DNA from 2 places in the Listeria sp. MAN/IMW/UF464 genome. Region 2 is predicted to be linked to the other one. Evidence: predicted binding sites of a transcription regulator. Region 2 holds the regulator's gene; the other holds the start of a gene.

Region 1 (7,394 bases), 150 kb from region 2:
GTTTATAAGCTGCTAGAAGAAAACCCAAAAAAAGCATTGAAAAATTCATTAAGTTCGCTTTTACAAGAAAAACTATTATTGTTTTTACTGGAAAAAGCAGAACTGGATGAGACGGCTGAATACAAACAAGTAAGCCCGAAAAAAATTGAGCAATTTATCCAGTTATTAAAGGATTTCACTTTTGAAGTAAATGGCACGCTTGATTTTGAGAAGGCATTTGTAACAGGCGGCGGAGTTTCTGTGAAGGAAATCAAACCAAAAGAGATGCAGTCTAAATTGATGGAAGGGTTGTTTTTCTGCGGGGAAATACTTGATATTAATGGGTACACGGGTGGTTATAATATTACGTGTGCATTAGTGACTGGACACACGGCTGGGGCTTACGCGGCGGAAGTGTCGAACATATAAAAAAAGTACCAAGTCTTGGAAAATCAGACTTGGTACTTTTTATTATTAACCGATTAATTTTTCGTGGAACATTCTTTGGCAAAGTTCCATTTTTTGTTCTTCGTTTAGATCTTTTGTATTTAAGCAGTAGCCGCTGATACGTAAGATTACTGGGATACCAGCTTTGATTTTTTCGATTACTTCGTCGTGGTTAAGAACGTTTAAGTTGATGTGTTGACCACCTTTTGTAAAGTAACCATCAAGAATACCAACAAGGTTATGGTATTGTTCTTCGGTTGTTTTACCGAACATTTTTGGAGCTCCTTGGATTGTTAAGGAAATTCCATCATTTGCATAGTGGAAAGGTAATTTAGAAAGACTGGCAAGGTTATCTAAGAAACCACCTTTTGCTTTGTTAGAAGGGTTAGCTCCTGGGCTGAAGAATTCTGGTTCTTTGATGATTTTACCATTTTCATCGAATACAGGTCCTTTATGCACTGGGGAGTTACCACATTGTTTAGAATAAGCAACGTTTGAAGTGATTGTTAAAACAGAAACAGTTGCTTCACTATCTTTGTAAAGTTTATGGGAGTCTAATTTGTCTTTGAACATTTTTAGAACCATTACGGCAATGTCATCGGCACGGTCATCATTTTCACCGTAACGAGGGAAGTCGCCTTCTACTTCATAGTCATATACAAAGCCATCTTCATCGCGGATGGTTTTTACTTTGGCATATTTAATCGCACTTAAGCTATCTACTACATTCGCGAATCCACAAATACCGAATCCCATGTTGGCAGTTACTTTTGATGGTAGGAAGGCCATTTGCATGCTTTCGTAGTTGTATTTGTCTGTCATAAAGTGAATGATGTTCATTGCATCTACATAAGTGTCTGTTAACCAGTCCATTGATTTATCGAATTTATCTAGAACTTCGTCGTATTCAAGGTATTCTGTTGTAATTGGTTCTACAACGTCGAATACTTGGTTTTTATGAAGATCATCTTTACCACCGTTGATAGCGCCTAGAAGACATTTTAGTACGTTGACACGAGCTCCGAAATATTGCAGGTTATGAGTTTCACCTTTGTCTTTGTCTGCTTCTGGGTTAAGTGGGCTCACACAACAGCTGATACATTGCATATCGCCGTAGCCTTCTTCTTGCATTAATTTATCATTTTCATATTGAATGGAGGAATGTTTTACACTCATTTTCATACAATATTCTTTAAAGCTTTCTGGTAAACGAGCATCCCATAGGACAGTTAAGTTTGGTTCTGCTGAGTTTCCTAGGTTATCTAAGCAGTGTAAGAAACGATAATCTGTTTTTGTAACGCGGTGACGACCATCTGCCCCCATACCAGCCATAGAAGTTGTTACGAATGTTGGGTTGGAAGCGTAAAGCTCGTTGTAACCATCTGTTCTTGCAAAACGGACCATTCTTAATTTTAAAGTTAATTGTTCGATTAATTCTTGTGCATCGAATTCTGTGATAATTCCTTTTTCTAAATCACGTTGGATGTAAATATCAAGGAAAATCGGAATACGACCAAATGAGCTTGCAGCACCGTTTGCTTGTTTGATTGAAGCAAGGTAGCCCATGTATGTCCATTGTACAGCTTCGGTTGCGTTTTCAGCGGGACGGCCGAGTTCTAAGCCATATTCGTTACCTAAAACGATTAAGTCTTTAAGTGCTTTGATTTGTAACCAGATTTCTTCACGTAGACGAATATTTTCATCAGAAGAAATCGCAATTTTTTTCAAATCTTGTTGTTTTTCAGCGATTAAACGATCCACTCCGTAAAGTGCTGGTTTTTGGTATAAGCCGATGATTCTTCCGCGAGAGTATGCATCTGGAAGACCACTAACGATATGCGAGTGGCGCGCACGTTTAATATCATCCGTATATGCTCTAAAAATACCATCATTTGCAGTGGAACGGTTTTTTACATAAAAGTCATGTAATTCTTGGTCGATAGAATAGCCATTGTCTGTTAAACATTGTTCTGCAGTTCTAAGACCACCATTTGGCATAAATGCTAATTTGAAAGGTTTGTCTGTTTGTAAACCAACGATTACTTCATTTTCTTTGTCCACGTAACCAGCTTTGTGAGAGGCAACGTTTGATACGATTGCGTTATCCATATCAAGAACGCCACCTTTTGCGTCCATTTCTTCTACAAGTTTATTTATTTTTTCATTAAGTTTAGTTGTTCTTGGTGTGCTCTTTTCTAAAAAGCTTTCATCGCCATCATAAGGAGTGTAGTTGTCTTGAACAAATTGTCCTACACTAATGTTTTCTTGCCATGCGGTTCCTTTAAAACCATCCCATGCTTTTGTCATTAATATTTCCTCCTTCAATTGTGTTTCTTTTCACTTACAATCAGAAACTTGTTCTTAGAATCTTTCTTCATTGAACAGCATACTCCTTTGTGAAAACGAAAACAATATAAAAATGGAAAGAAAATAAATTTCTTTTATATAACTAAAAAAGGCTTTGAAAGGCTGTGTTAATACAGTTTTTTATAGAAAAAAAAGCCTAGCGTTAAGGCTAGACTTCTTTGTTTGCAGTCACTTCTTCTAAAAAAGTATCGACTATGCTATCTCTTTTTAAGACAAAATTAGGGTTGGCACGGCTTGGGTGAACGCGATTAGATAAAACGATGAGGCTTGCTTGATTTTGTAAATCGAGCACCATAAAAGTGCCAGTAAATCCTGTATGATATAAAACAGAGTCGCCGCGGAGATCCCAGCCAAGGCCGCGCGTCCGGTTTAGCCCAGGCGTATGATTAATTTGCATTATTTGTAGTGTTTTTTCAGTAAGAATAGGGGCGCCGTTTTGTAAAATTAGCGCATCTCGAAATTTTGAAAGATCCGCGAGTGTACTGAAAAGTCCCGCGTGTCCAGTGCCCGATTTGGCGGTCCAGGCTTTGAAATCGTGCACATCACCTTGGATTAAACCGCGCGTTTGGTCTAGTTCAGTTGGAATGACTTGGCTTTTATCAGTTGGATGAAAACTAGTGTGTGACATTTTCAGCGGTTCTAAGATGTTTTTTTGAATTGATTGCTCATAATTTCCATCAAATTTACTAATCAAATAACCGAGCAAGAGAAAATTAGCATCAGCATAGGTGACCTGAGTTCCAGGTGAATTCACTTGAGCCGTTGCAAAAACATAGCTTCTAACATCTTCTTTAGCATCCATTTTGTAGTTTGGAATATTTTGTGCAAGGCCAGAGCTATGGGTGAGTAAATGTAAAATAGTAACATTCTCGTACTTAAAATCAGGAAGATAGGATTGTACTGGATCTTCTAACTGGAAATGTTTTTGTTCAATAAGTTGTAATACACGTGTTGTCGTAGCAATTACCTTGGTCAAAGAAGCAATATCATAAATGTTGTCTGTCGTTCTAGGGAGGATTTGTGCTTCAGGGAAAACGGATTTTAAACCCATTATTCTATTTTCTTCGAGGTTATTTGTTTTGATTTGATAGCTAATTCCTGGAGTGGACCCGTTTTGGACAAGTTGATCTAGTAATTGCTTCGTTTTATAAAACATACTTAAACTCCTTTGTAAGTTGGTTGCCACATCTCACGTTCGACAGCTTTTGTGACACTTGCTAACTCAACTTGGTGGATATTTTCTTTGATTGCTTGGTTCGCTACCGCAATAGCAACCGCGCGGGAAGTTTCTCTAAGTGTACGAACATGTGGTAAGAGGGCAGCTCCAAGTTCGTTTATAGAAATTTGATTACTAACGGCACTTGATGCAGCGGCTAACATTCCGTCTGTAATAAATTTAGAACGTGTAACAAGTGCGCCAAGTCCAAGCCCAGGGTATAGAAGGGCGTTATTAGCTTGACCAATTTCATAGGTAATATTTTGATAAGTCACGGGTTTGGATGGACTTCCTGTTACGATTAGCGCTTTTCCATCTGTCCATTTAATCAAATCTGCGGCAGTTGCTTCAGCTAATTTGGTTGGATTAGACAGCGGCAAAATTGCTGGTCGTTCTGTATGCTCCGCCATTTTTTTAACGATGCTCTCTTTAAAGGCTCCAGTAACGCCAGAACAGCCAATTAGCATTGTTGGATGAATTGCTTCAACTAAGTGTTCTAATGTATCAGTAGGCACGCTAGCCCAGTCAGAAGCTTGATGCGCATATTTCTTTTGACCATCCGTTAAATCGGTCATATTATCAAGCACTAAACCACTACGGTCCATTAAGTAAAAATGTTTTTTTGCACTTTCAAAAGGAAGACCAGTTTCGCGCATCAATTGACCACTGAGTTGATCAGCAATACCGATGCCAGCAGTTCCAGCACCGAAAATAATAATCTTTTGTTTGTTTAAAGGAATATTTGAAACGTTAATTGTTGCAAGAGCAGCGGCAACAACCATCGCACCAGTTCCTTGTATATCATCATTAAACGTACAAATTTTATCACGATAATTGTGGAGGATACGACTTGCATTTGCCCGGCCAAAATCTTCCCAGTGAAGAATAGCGCTTGGGAAAAAATCACTCATGACTTCCACAAATTGTGCGATAAAAGTATCGTAATCGCTTTCTGACAGGCGTGGACGTTTATTTCCTAAGTAACGCGAGTCTTCAAGTAGTGTTTTGTTATTTGTTCCTGCATCAATTACAACTGGGAGAACACGGTCAGGGGAAAGGCCAGCCGCAACCGTATAAACCGCTAATTTTCCGACTGCTATTTTGACGCCGTTCACGCCCCAATCACCAATGCCGAGCACGCCTTCACCATCTGTAATCACGATCATATCAATATTTGGATTGTTTTGCGCATAATTTTCAACAGATGCTCTTAGTTTTTCGGGTGTAAAAGCATCAATAAATAAAGCTTCATCAGGCGCGGTATAGTCTGTATGATAATGTATTACCGCATCCCCAATCGTTGGCGTATAAATAATTGGCAAATATTCGCTCACGTTTTTGGTAACAACGTAATAATAAAGTGTGCGATTTTCGTTATATAAGTTTGTTAAAAGTTGGTGTTTATGTAGAGGGGATTCTAAGTTTTCTAGTTGGTTTTCGATGCGCAAAGCTTGTTGTTCGATTGTTTCGATAATTGGCGGCAGTAATCCGTCTAATTTATAGTTTAATCTTTCCTCACTTGTAAAAGCTGTTCCTTTATTTAATAGTGGGTTATTCATATAGTCAAAACCTGATTTTAAAGTCATTTCAAGCACTCCTTTTCATTCTATTCTATTTTACATGGGGGGAAGGAGAATAACAACTGATTCAAAAAAAGAAAACCTGAAACCAATCAGATTTTCTTTTTTTACATATTAATGAAAATAGTAACCTTGTGCATAGGGGATGCCAATTTCTTGAAGGAACTTTAACTGTTCTTTTGTTTCTACTCCTTCAACAATCAAGGATTTATGATGCTTTTTGACGTAGTGATGAAGTTGCTCAAAGAAGTTTCTCTTGCCGTCACTTTCAAATAAATCTCGAAGTAATAAGCGATCAGTTTTTACAAAGTCAGAATGGTGCGCAAATACGCGATGCAAGTCGGCGTAACCTGAGCCAAAATCATCAATAGCAAATTTAGTCTCATGTTTTTTCTGGAATAAGCGTAGTTGTTTTTCTAAGTCGTTCATTCGTTCTTGCGGTAACTTGGATGTTTCCAAAAATTCAAAAACTATTTTCCCGTTATCAAGAAGGGTATCGTGTAGTTCTTCTTGATTTTCTAAAAATGTATCATAGGAAATATTGACAAATAATGGCGTGTTTTCACCTTTTTCAAAGCGTTTGACTGCATTATGAAGCGTGAGCAGTTCAAAAGCTTTTTGCTGACCTTCCTGTTCCGCTTCTTCAATAAAATCACTAATGGCGTTCCAATGATTTGTTTTTAAGCGGGTGAGTGACTCATATCCGAAAACTTGTGTATTTGAAACAGCAACAATCGGTTCGTATATTGTATCAAAGAGGTTTTGATCAATAATCTCACTTACGGAGGGCTTTTTCATTTGTCCAACTTCTTTCCGTTATTTCTTAAGAGTTATTTCTTTATTTATATAATCGAAAAAATGGGTCGTTTCAGGATTTGACGTGTCCATTTTCTCTAACAACTCTTTGGTGATTTTACCATTTTTAGCTTGATTTGTCTTGTTAAAATACTGTGTCAAAAAGGCATAAACGGCAGTAGATTCGTTTTCAGAGTTCGGCTCTTTTGTTTCTCTATCATATCTGGCATAAATTTTTCCTTTTGAAGTCAGTTCTGTTTGTAAAAATTGGTCGAAATTTGGCTCAACTGTACCATTTTCGTCATAATAGGCGATAGCTATGAGCATTTGATCAATCATATTGACTTCGTTTGCGTCAGCATTTTGAAATTGTCCATTTTGAAACACTTCTGTAAAAAAAGGAGTGGCGCTGACGTTCTTGATAGGAGCATAGGCTTTTGCGCTATAGTTAATGTGGCGCATTGCTTGGATATTTAGATAACTTAAATGAAGTGTATCTGCTTTTTTCTTATGAACAAAATCACAGAAATCCACTGGAACTCCTTGAACGGCGCTATATTTTTTCGTGTTGGAGATAAGTGTATCGGCAAGGGTTTGATACGCTTGATGGTCCCATTTTTTACTCGCTTGATAAAGTGCTTCTGTAATCCGAAAATCATCTACAATAGCGTTGGTAGTTGTGCTATCAGTCGCTTCCCATTTAATAAAATTGTCTGTTGTTATAAAATGTTTTTGTAAAGTAGCCACTTGTTCTTGGAAAGTCTTGCTATCATTCACTTCTACTAAATACTCCATATAAAGTCCGATGCTCTCGGCTAAATAATGCGGTTCTTGGGCATTTTTGTAATCAATAATTAAACCGTTTTTGGTCATATAATTTTCTTTTACATAAGTTTGAACCGAGCTTGAAGTGGGTTTTGTCTCTTTAGGTGCGCTTAGAGTATCTTTTTGTTCTGGGCGAAGGAAAAAGTATATACCTGTGCCAATTAAGAGCAGTAAAAAAGTGATAA
Region 2 (7,394 bases):
CGTTCTCCTAGTCGTTTTTCTAGTAGTATACCACGAAAATTATCATTCTGCTGCTTTTCTTCGTTTTATTTTTTTGATTAAATCGATCAGTACGAAAACCGCAATTCCGCATGCGACAACTGTTGTAAGATACCAAGCCGGCCCAGATTCCGCGCGTACTCCAAGCCAATAAGTCACCGTTTTCGGATTAAAAAATGCAAAGCAAATCGCACAAAATGCAATAATTCGACCAATAATGGAATTTTCTCTCATAGCAAGTGCATCTCCTTTTCTTTTATTATAACAATGGTTAGGAGAGAACTGATTACTTTTTAGGTCCCAAAATTGTATGCCCCGTGACAAGTTTTGGTTTGTTGTTATAAAAATAAGGCAGCTAACTTCAATTTAATTCAAAAAAAATCCCTGAAAAAATTCAGAGATCTTTTTATTGTTCGGTTGATATGAATTACATCATACCGCCCATGCCGCCCATTCCCATATCTGGGCCTGCTGCTGGGCCGTTTTCATCTGGTTGATCTGCTACAACAGCTTCTGTAGTTAATAGAAGAGCAGCAACAGATGAAGCGTTTTGTAATGCGGAACGAGTAACTTTTGTTGGATCAACAATACCAGCGTCAATCATGTTTACCCATTCGCCATTAGCTGCGTTGAAACCAACGCCAACTGCTTCGTGTTTCAAGCGTTCTACGATAACAGAACCTTCAAGTCCAGCGTTATGCGCGATCTGACGAACTGGTTCTTCTAGGGAACGAAGCACGATGTTGATACCTGTTTCTACATCGCCTTCTGCTTCTAGTGCTGCTACTTTATTGTAAATACTTACAAGGGCAGTACCACCACCAGCTACGATACCTTCTTCTACTGCTGCACGAGTAGAGTTAAGGGCATCTTCAATACGTAATTTACGTTCTTTTAGCTCTGTTTCAGTTGCAGCGCCGACTTTAACAACAGCTACTCCACCTGCAAGTTTTGCTAAACGTTCTTGTAATTTTTCTCTATCAAATTCAGAAGTAGTTTCTTCCATTTGCGCACGGATTTGGTTTACGCGAGCGCTGATTTGTGTGGAATCGCCTGCTCCTTCTACGATTGTTGTATCATCTTTTGTTACAACTACTTTGTTAGCTGTTCCAAGTTGGTCAACTGTAGCTGTTTTTAGTTCTAAGCCTAGGTCTTCTGTGATGACTTGTCCACCAGTTAAAACAGCAATATCTTCTAGCATTGCTTTACGGCGGTCACCGAAACCAGGAGCTTTCACTGCAACTACGTTAAATGTTCCGCGAAGTTTGTTTAGTACTAGAGTTGCTTGAGCTTCCCCTTCAACATCTTCCGCGATAATTAACATTGGACGACCTTGTTGAACAACTTGTTCTAAAACTGGTAAGATTTCTTGGATGTTGTTGATTTTTTTATCTGTAATTAAAATGTATGGTTTTTCAAGGACTGCTTCCATTTTGTCAGAATCAGTTACCATGTAAGGGCTAGTGTAGCCACGGTCAAATTGCATACCTTCTACTACGTCTAATTCTGTTGCAAAGCCTTTGGATTCTTCAATAGTAATAACGCCATCGTTACCAACACGTTCCATTGCTTCTGCGATTAATTTACCAACTTCTTCATCACCAGAAGAAATAGCAGCAACTTGAGCGATAGACTCTTTGCTTTCAATTGGTTTAGAAATAGCTTTTAATTCTTCGATAGCAGTTGCTACGGCTTTTTCGATACCACGACGAACGCCTACTGGATTTGCTCCAGCTGTTACGTTTTTTAAGCCTTCTTGAATCATTGCTTGCGCTAAAACGGTAGCAGTTGTAGTTCCGTCCCCAGCAACATCATTGGTTTTAGAAGCAACTTCAGATACAAGTTTTGCGCCCATGTTTTCAAATGGGTCTTCTAATTCGATTTCTTTTGCAATCGTTACACCATCATTTGTAATTAACGGAGAACCGAATTTTTTTTCTAAAACAACATTACGACCTTTTGGGCCAAGCGTTACTTTTACTGCGTTTGCTAGTTGGTCGACACCACGTAACATGGCACGACGAGCATCTTCACTAAATTTAATATCTTTTGCCATTTTATATTTCCCTCCGATTATTTCTTTTTTTATTATTTAGTAATTGCTAAAATATCACTTTCACGTAAAATCAGATAGTCAGTTCCTTCATACGTCACTTCTGTTCCAGAGTATTTTGCGAAGATAACCGTGTCACCTTCTGCAACTTCAAGCGGTTCTTTTGTGCCGTTATCTAGCACTCGACCTGAACCGACTGCAACAATTTTCCCTGATTGCGGTTTTTCTTTGGCAGAGTCTGGTAATACAATCCCACTCGCTGTTTTTTCCTCTGCTTCAAGTACTTCAATTACAACACGATCTCCTAATGGTTTTAACAATGTAAATGACCTCCTCTGATATAATTACATTTTTCATTTTAGCACTCGACACATTAGAGTGCTAATACAGTTATTATGATACCAAACTAAATAAAAATTGCAAGCAAAAACGTTTAAAAATTAAAGAATTCTTATTTGCGGTAAAGCGTGATAACTAGTACAATAAGAAGAGCTATTTCCGCTATTTTTAAGCATTTAGCTGGAGCTTGTTTTTAGAAGGGATGCGTATTTTTTGGCTAAACGTTATATTACGATTGTATTAGTTTATTTATTATTACTATTTTCTGCATCTATTGGGATTCCCGTTGTTCAACATATTTTACTTAGTATGACTTCGATTTCTACAGCGGATGCTCAAACTTATGGGGTAATTACATGGTCGATTTTTTCTAATTTATTATCACTCGCCATTATTATTCCAATGCTTTATAGAAAACCAAAAGAAAATAAAATCGAACTCGGTGAAAAAACTGCGCCATTTCTGAGTATTGTGTGGATTATTGGTGGAGTGATTGGGTTATACGTAGCACAATTTATTTGTAGCATTATTCTAACGCTAATTTCTGGGAATATTGGTGAATCGGCAAACACAGAATTACTTGTTGATTTAACTAGATCGGCGCCTATTTTCTTGATTTTCATTTCAGTTCTCGGGCCAATTTTAGAAGAGCTTGTTTTTAGAAAAGTGGTTTTTGGTGGGCTGAGTAATGTGATGAACATTCATGTGGCTGCAGTTATTAGTTCGCTATTCTTTGGGCTACTTCACGGGGATATTTCCTTTTTACTTACTTATTTTGTCATCGGATTAATTCTTTGTTTTCTTTATACGAAAACGAAACGAATTGCTGTTTCGATGGGCGCACATATTTTAATGAATACCATTGTTTTGCTCGTGAGTCTTGGAATCATTGGAGGATAATATGAAAAATTCATTAATAAAGCAAAGTTTTCTTTATTTTGCGCTTGGTCTTGTATTTGTCTATTTTGTTATTGTTCGAGTGGCTGAATATGGTTATGATCTTGTTGCCTATATACTTATACTCATGATGTTAATTGATTTTGGTATTGGTATTGGCCTTATTATCACTGGGCTTAAAAGACGTAAAAAAAACCTGTAGAAAGTAAGTGTTGCTTACCTTCTACAGGTTTTTTTATTCTGTTTTCGCTGGATAGTTTTCCAGGAAATAGATTAACGTTTGTAATTCCGTTGTAAGATCGATATGGTGCACACGAACTTGTTTTGGAACGCTAATACGAGCTGGCGTAAAGTTTAGAATACCTTTAACATCTGCTTCAATTAAACGATCTACAGTTACTTGTGCTTCATCAGCTGGAACTGTCAGAATAACTACTTCCACACCATTTTCACGAACAATTTCTTCCATATCATTTAAGTGATAAATTGGAATGTCTTGTTGAACACTACCAACTTTCGCTGGGTCTACATCAAATGCAGCAACGATTTTGATATTATTGTTTTTCATGAAATTATAATGTAATAATGCTGTACCTAGGTTACCTACACCGATTAGTGCAACATTTGTCTGTTTGTCCTGACTAAGTGTTTTACTGAAAAAGTCGAGTATGTAAGAAACGTTATACCCGTATCCTTTCTTACCTAATGCGCCAAAGTACGAAAAATCACGTCGAATAGTCGCTGAATCAACTTTCACCGCTTCACTTAATTCCGCAGATGATACTCGTTCCTTGCCTGATTCATCTAGGTATTTCAAGTAACGATGATATAATGGTAAGCGTTTTGCTGTCGCTTGTGGAATTTTTGTTGTTTCCTCCATCATGCCTTCTGTCCCTTCTTCTTTTAAATTTTTTCTGAAGTTGAAGCTTTTGTGAACTGTACTTCCTTTCACATGCTTGCTTATATACTATAAACATTTCACAAGGAATGCACAAACTTTTTGCTCATGATTTTCAAGCAATAGTTTGTCCCGCAAAATATCTAGTGTTTTCCTTCTTTTCCATTCTACGCTAAAATCACAAATAATGCGAGTGTTTTCACAATCTGCCTTATACGTGAAGCCCTTCTTCTCTCATTGCGATTACTTGGCTTTTAAGATAAACTAGTAAGGAGAACGTTCGAGGAGAGAGATTATGATATTATTACAAGTTCAGCAAATTTCTAAATTCTTCGGTGCAGAAGTTATTTTAGATAATATTAAATTAGAAGTAAAAACAGGCGACCGAATTGCCTTAGTTGGCCGAAATGGCGCCGGTAAATCTACTTTACTTAAAATTATCGCTGGAAAAATGAGTTATGACGGCGGAACAATTTCTAAACCTAAAAGTGTCGAAATTGGCTATTTGGCTCAAAATACTGGCCTTGAATCCACGAAAACAATCTGGGATGAAATGTTAAGTGTTTTTGATTCACTTAGAAAAATGGAAGCAGATTTACGCAAAATGGAGCTTCGTCTTGGGGAACCTGAGCTTTATAATAATCCGGAAAAATATCAAGCATTGATGACCGATTACGATACCTTGCAACACACTTTTAAAGAAGTTGGTGGGTATACGTATGAAGCAGAAATCCGTTCCGTTTTAAACGGTTTACGCTTTTATCCAGAAGATTATGAAGTAGAAATCGCCTCACTCAGTGGTGGGCAAAAAACAAGGCTTGCGCTGGCTAAGTTATTACTCGCGAAACAGGATATTCTTGTTCTCGATGAACCGACAAACCATTTAGACATTGAAACACTAGCATGGTTAGAAACCTATTTGCAAAACTATCATGGTTCTTTACTTATCGTTTCTCATGACCGCTATTTCCTAGATAAAGTCGTTAACCAAGTATACGAAATTAGCCGCACAAGAATTGATCACTACAAAGGAAATTACAGTTCATTTGTTAGTCAAAAACAAGCTAAACTTGAACAAATGTGGAAAGAATTCGATAAACAACAAAAACAAATTTCCAAGCTAGAAGATTTTGTCGCTAGAAATATCGTTCGCGCTTCTACTACTAAGCGAGCTCAAAGCAGAAGAAAACAATTAGAAAAAATGGATGTACTCGCCCGACCTCAAGGCGACGAAAAATCGGCTCATTTTGGCTTCCAATTTGAAAAGCAAACTGGTAAAGATGTTTTAATGGTAGATGAATTAAGTATTGGTTACGCCAAAGACAAGCGCATCGCTTCCAATCTAACATTCGAAATGAAACGTCAAGATAGTCTAGCGCTCGTTGGTCCAAACGGAATCGGTAAATCTACCCTTCTTAAAACACTTATTCGTGATATTCCAGCTCTTAGCGGTGAATTTCATTTTGGAGCAGGTGTCAAAATCGGTTACTATGACCAAGAACAAGCTAAACTAACATCCAACAAAACTGTTTTGATGGAACTTTGGGATGATTATCCAGAATTAAATGAAGTGAACGTTCGAACAACACTGGGTAATTTCTTATTTTCAGATGATGACGTCCTAAAAAACGTTCAATCCCTTAGTGGTGGTGAAAAAGCTAGACTCGCTCTTGCCAAACTTACTTTACTTGAAGCCAATGTGCTAATTCTTGATGAACCTACCAACCATTTAGACATTGAAAGTAAAGAAGTTTTAGAAGCTGCTTTGATCGATTTTGAAGGAACGATTCTATTTGTTTCTCATGACCGTTACTTTATTAATCGCATCGCTTCAAAAGTAGTAGAACTAGCTCCAGAAAAAGCGACCGTTTTCCTTGGCGATTATGATTATTATCAGGAAAAAATCGCCGAAGCAAAAGAACTAGCGCGCCTTGATGCAGAAGATCGTCGTAAAAAAGGGGAACCTGTCGAAGCAACTGCCTCGGTTAGAAAACTAAATTATCAAGAAGAAAAAGAACAACAAAAACTACTTCGTCAAAGAAAACGCAAACTAGAAGAAGTAGAAAAGTCTATGGAAGAAACAGATAAAAAAATCGCCGAACTAGAACTTCAATTAACCAAACCGGAAATTTTTCAAGATCATGAGAAAGCTTTTGAAATTACGCAGGAACTTGATGTGGTAAAAGCACGTGGTGAAAAATTGATGGAAGAATGGGAAAAAGTAAGCGAAGAACTAGAATCTATGTAATCTACATAAAAAAAGGAGCTAACAATGAAAAAGATTTTAATTATTTCTGGTTCAATTATCGTTGGGTTACTTGTAATTATTAGTATTTGCGCAAGTTTTTACTTATATAGCTATGCACTATCTCGTGATAATTCAAGTATGAATGATAAACCGACTGCCGATCAAACTACAGAAACAGCCAAACTTGCGAAGAAAAATCGCCAAGAAAATACCGCTTGGATGGAGCAACAACGTCTAACAAAATGGACAGAAACCTCAGCAGATGGCTTGAAACTAGTCGCTAATTATTTAGAAGCACCCTCACCTTCCAATACAACCATTATTTTGGCACATGGTTATCGAGGGAAAAGCGGCAAAGTCGAAATGGCTGGTCTAGCAAGGATGTATAATCAAAAATTCGGCTACAATGTATTAATGCCTGACGCAAGAGCACACGGCGAAAGTGAAGGAAAAAATATAGGCTTTGGTTGGCCAGAACGTAAAGATTATGTTCAGTGGACAAACCAAGTACTCGATAAAAATGGCGATGATACAGAAATTGTCCTTCATGGTGTTTCCATGGGGAGTTCCACCGTCCTCATGACAAGTGCCGAAAAGCTGCCGAAACAAGTAAAAAGTATTATCGCGGATTGTGGCTATACTTCCATGGACGCCGAACTAGCTTATCAATTAAAAGCAATGTTTCATTTACCGAAATTCCCAATCATTCCAATGGCTAGTCTTATCAATAAAGTAAAAGAAGGTTTCTTTTTCAGTGAAGCAAGTGCGATTAATGCCGTAGCTGAAACTGATTTACCTATTTTCTATATTCACGGTGATTCAGATGCATTTGTCCCTACTTCTATGGTAGAAGAACTATATGACGCCACCAAAAGCTACAAGGAAAAATGGGTTGTAAAAGGCGCTGAACATGGTCAAGCATTCACTGTTGAGCCAGAAAC

Evidence for each region. The regulator Rex, encoded in region 2, represses fermentation and respiration genes when NADH is low (regulators of the CRP and FNR family bind a similar motif). The targets are predictions, from matches to a motif close to TTGTGAAATATTTCACAA.
Region 1: a site for Rex is predicted at 2,752-2,769, ahead of pflB (formate C-acetyltransferase). Genes of this name have one in related genera too.

Annotation. Positions count from the first base shown of each region.
Region 1 is NZ_JBZWZP010000002.1:394,497-401,890, forward strand. Features, by position in the region: gene AC4PG0_RS09180 (BaiN/RdsA family NAD(P)/FAD-dependent oxidoreductase) at 1-408, shown strand, start outside; gene pflB (formate C-acetyltransferase) at 454-2,733, opposite strand; gene AC4PG0_RS09190 (serine hydrolase domain-containing protein) at 2,942-3,949, opposite strand; gene AC4PG0_RS09195 (NAD-dependent malic enzyme) at 3,952-5,595, opposite strand; gene AC4PG0_RS09200 (EAL domain-containing protein) at 5,704-6,387, opposite strand; gene AC4PG0_RS09205 (glycoside transferase) at 6,406-7,394, opposite strand, start outside.
Region 2 is NZ_JBZWZP010000002.1:243,475-250,868, reverse strand. Features, by position in the region: gene AC4PG0_RS08485 (hypothetical protein) at 43-252, opposite strand; gene groL (chaperonin GroEL) at 446-2,074, opposite strand; gene groES (co-chaperone GroES) at 2,107-2,391, opposite strand; gene AC4PG0_RS08470 (CPBP family intramembrane glutamic endopeptidase) at 2,624-3,310, shown strand; partial or broken gene AC4PG0_RS08465 (DUF4305 domain-containing protein) at 3,312-3,516, shown strand; gene AC4PG0_RS08460 (redox-sensing transcriptional repressor Rex) at 3,543-4,190, opposite strand; gene AC4PG0_RS08455 (ABC-F family ATP-binding cassette domain-containing protein) at 4,501-6,453, shown strand; gene AC4PG0_RS08450 (alpha/beta hydrolase) at 6,478-7,394, shown strand, end outside.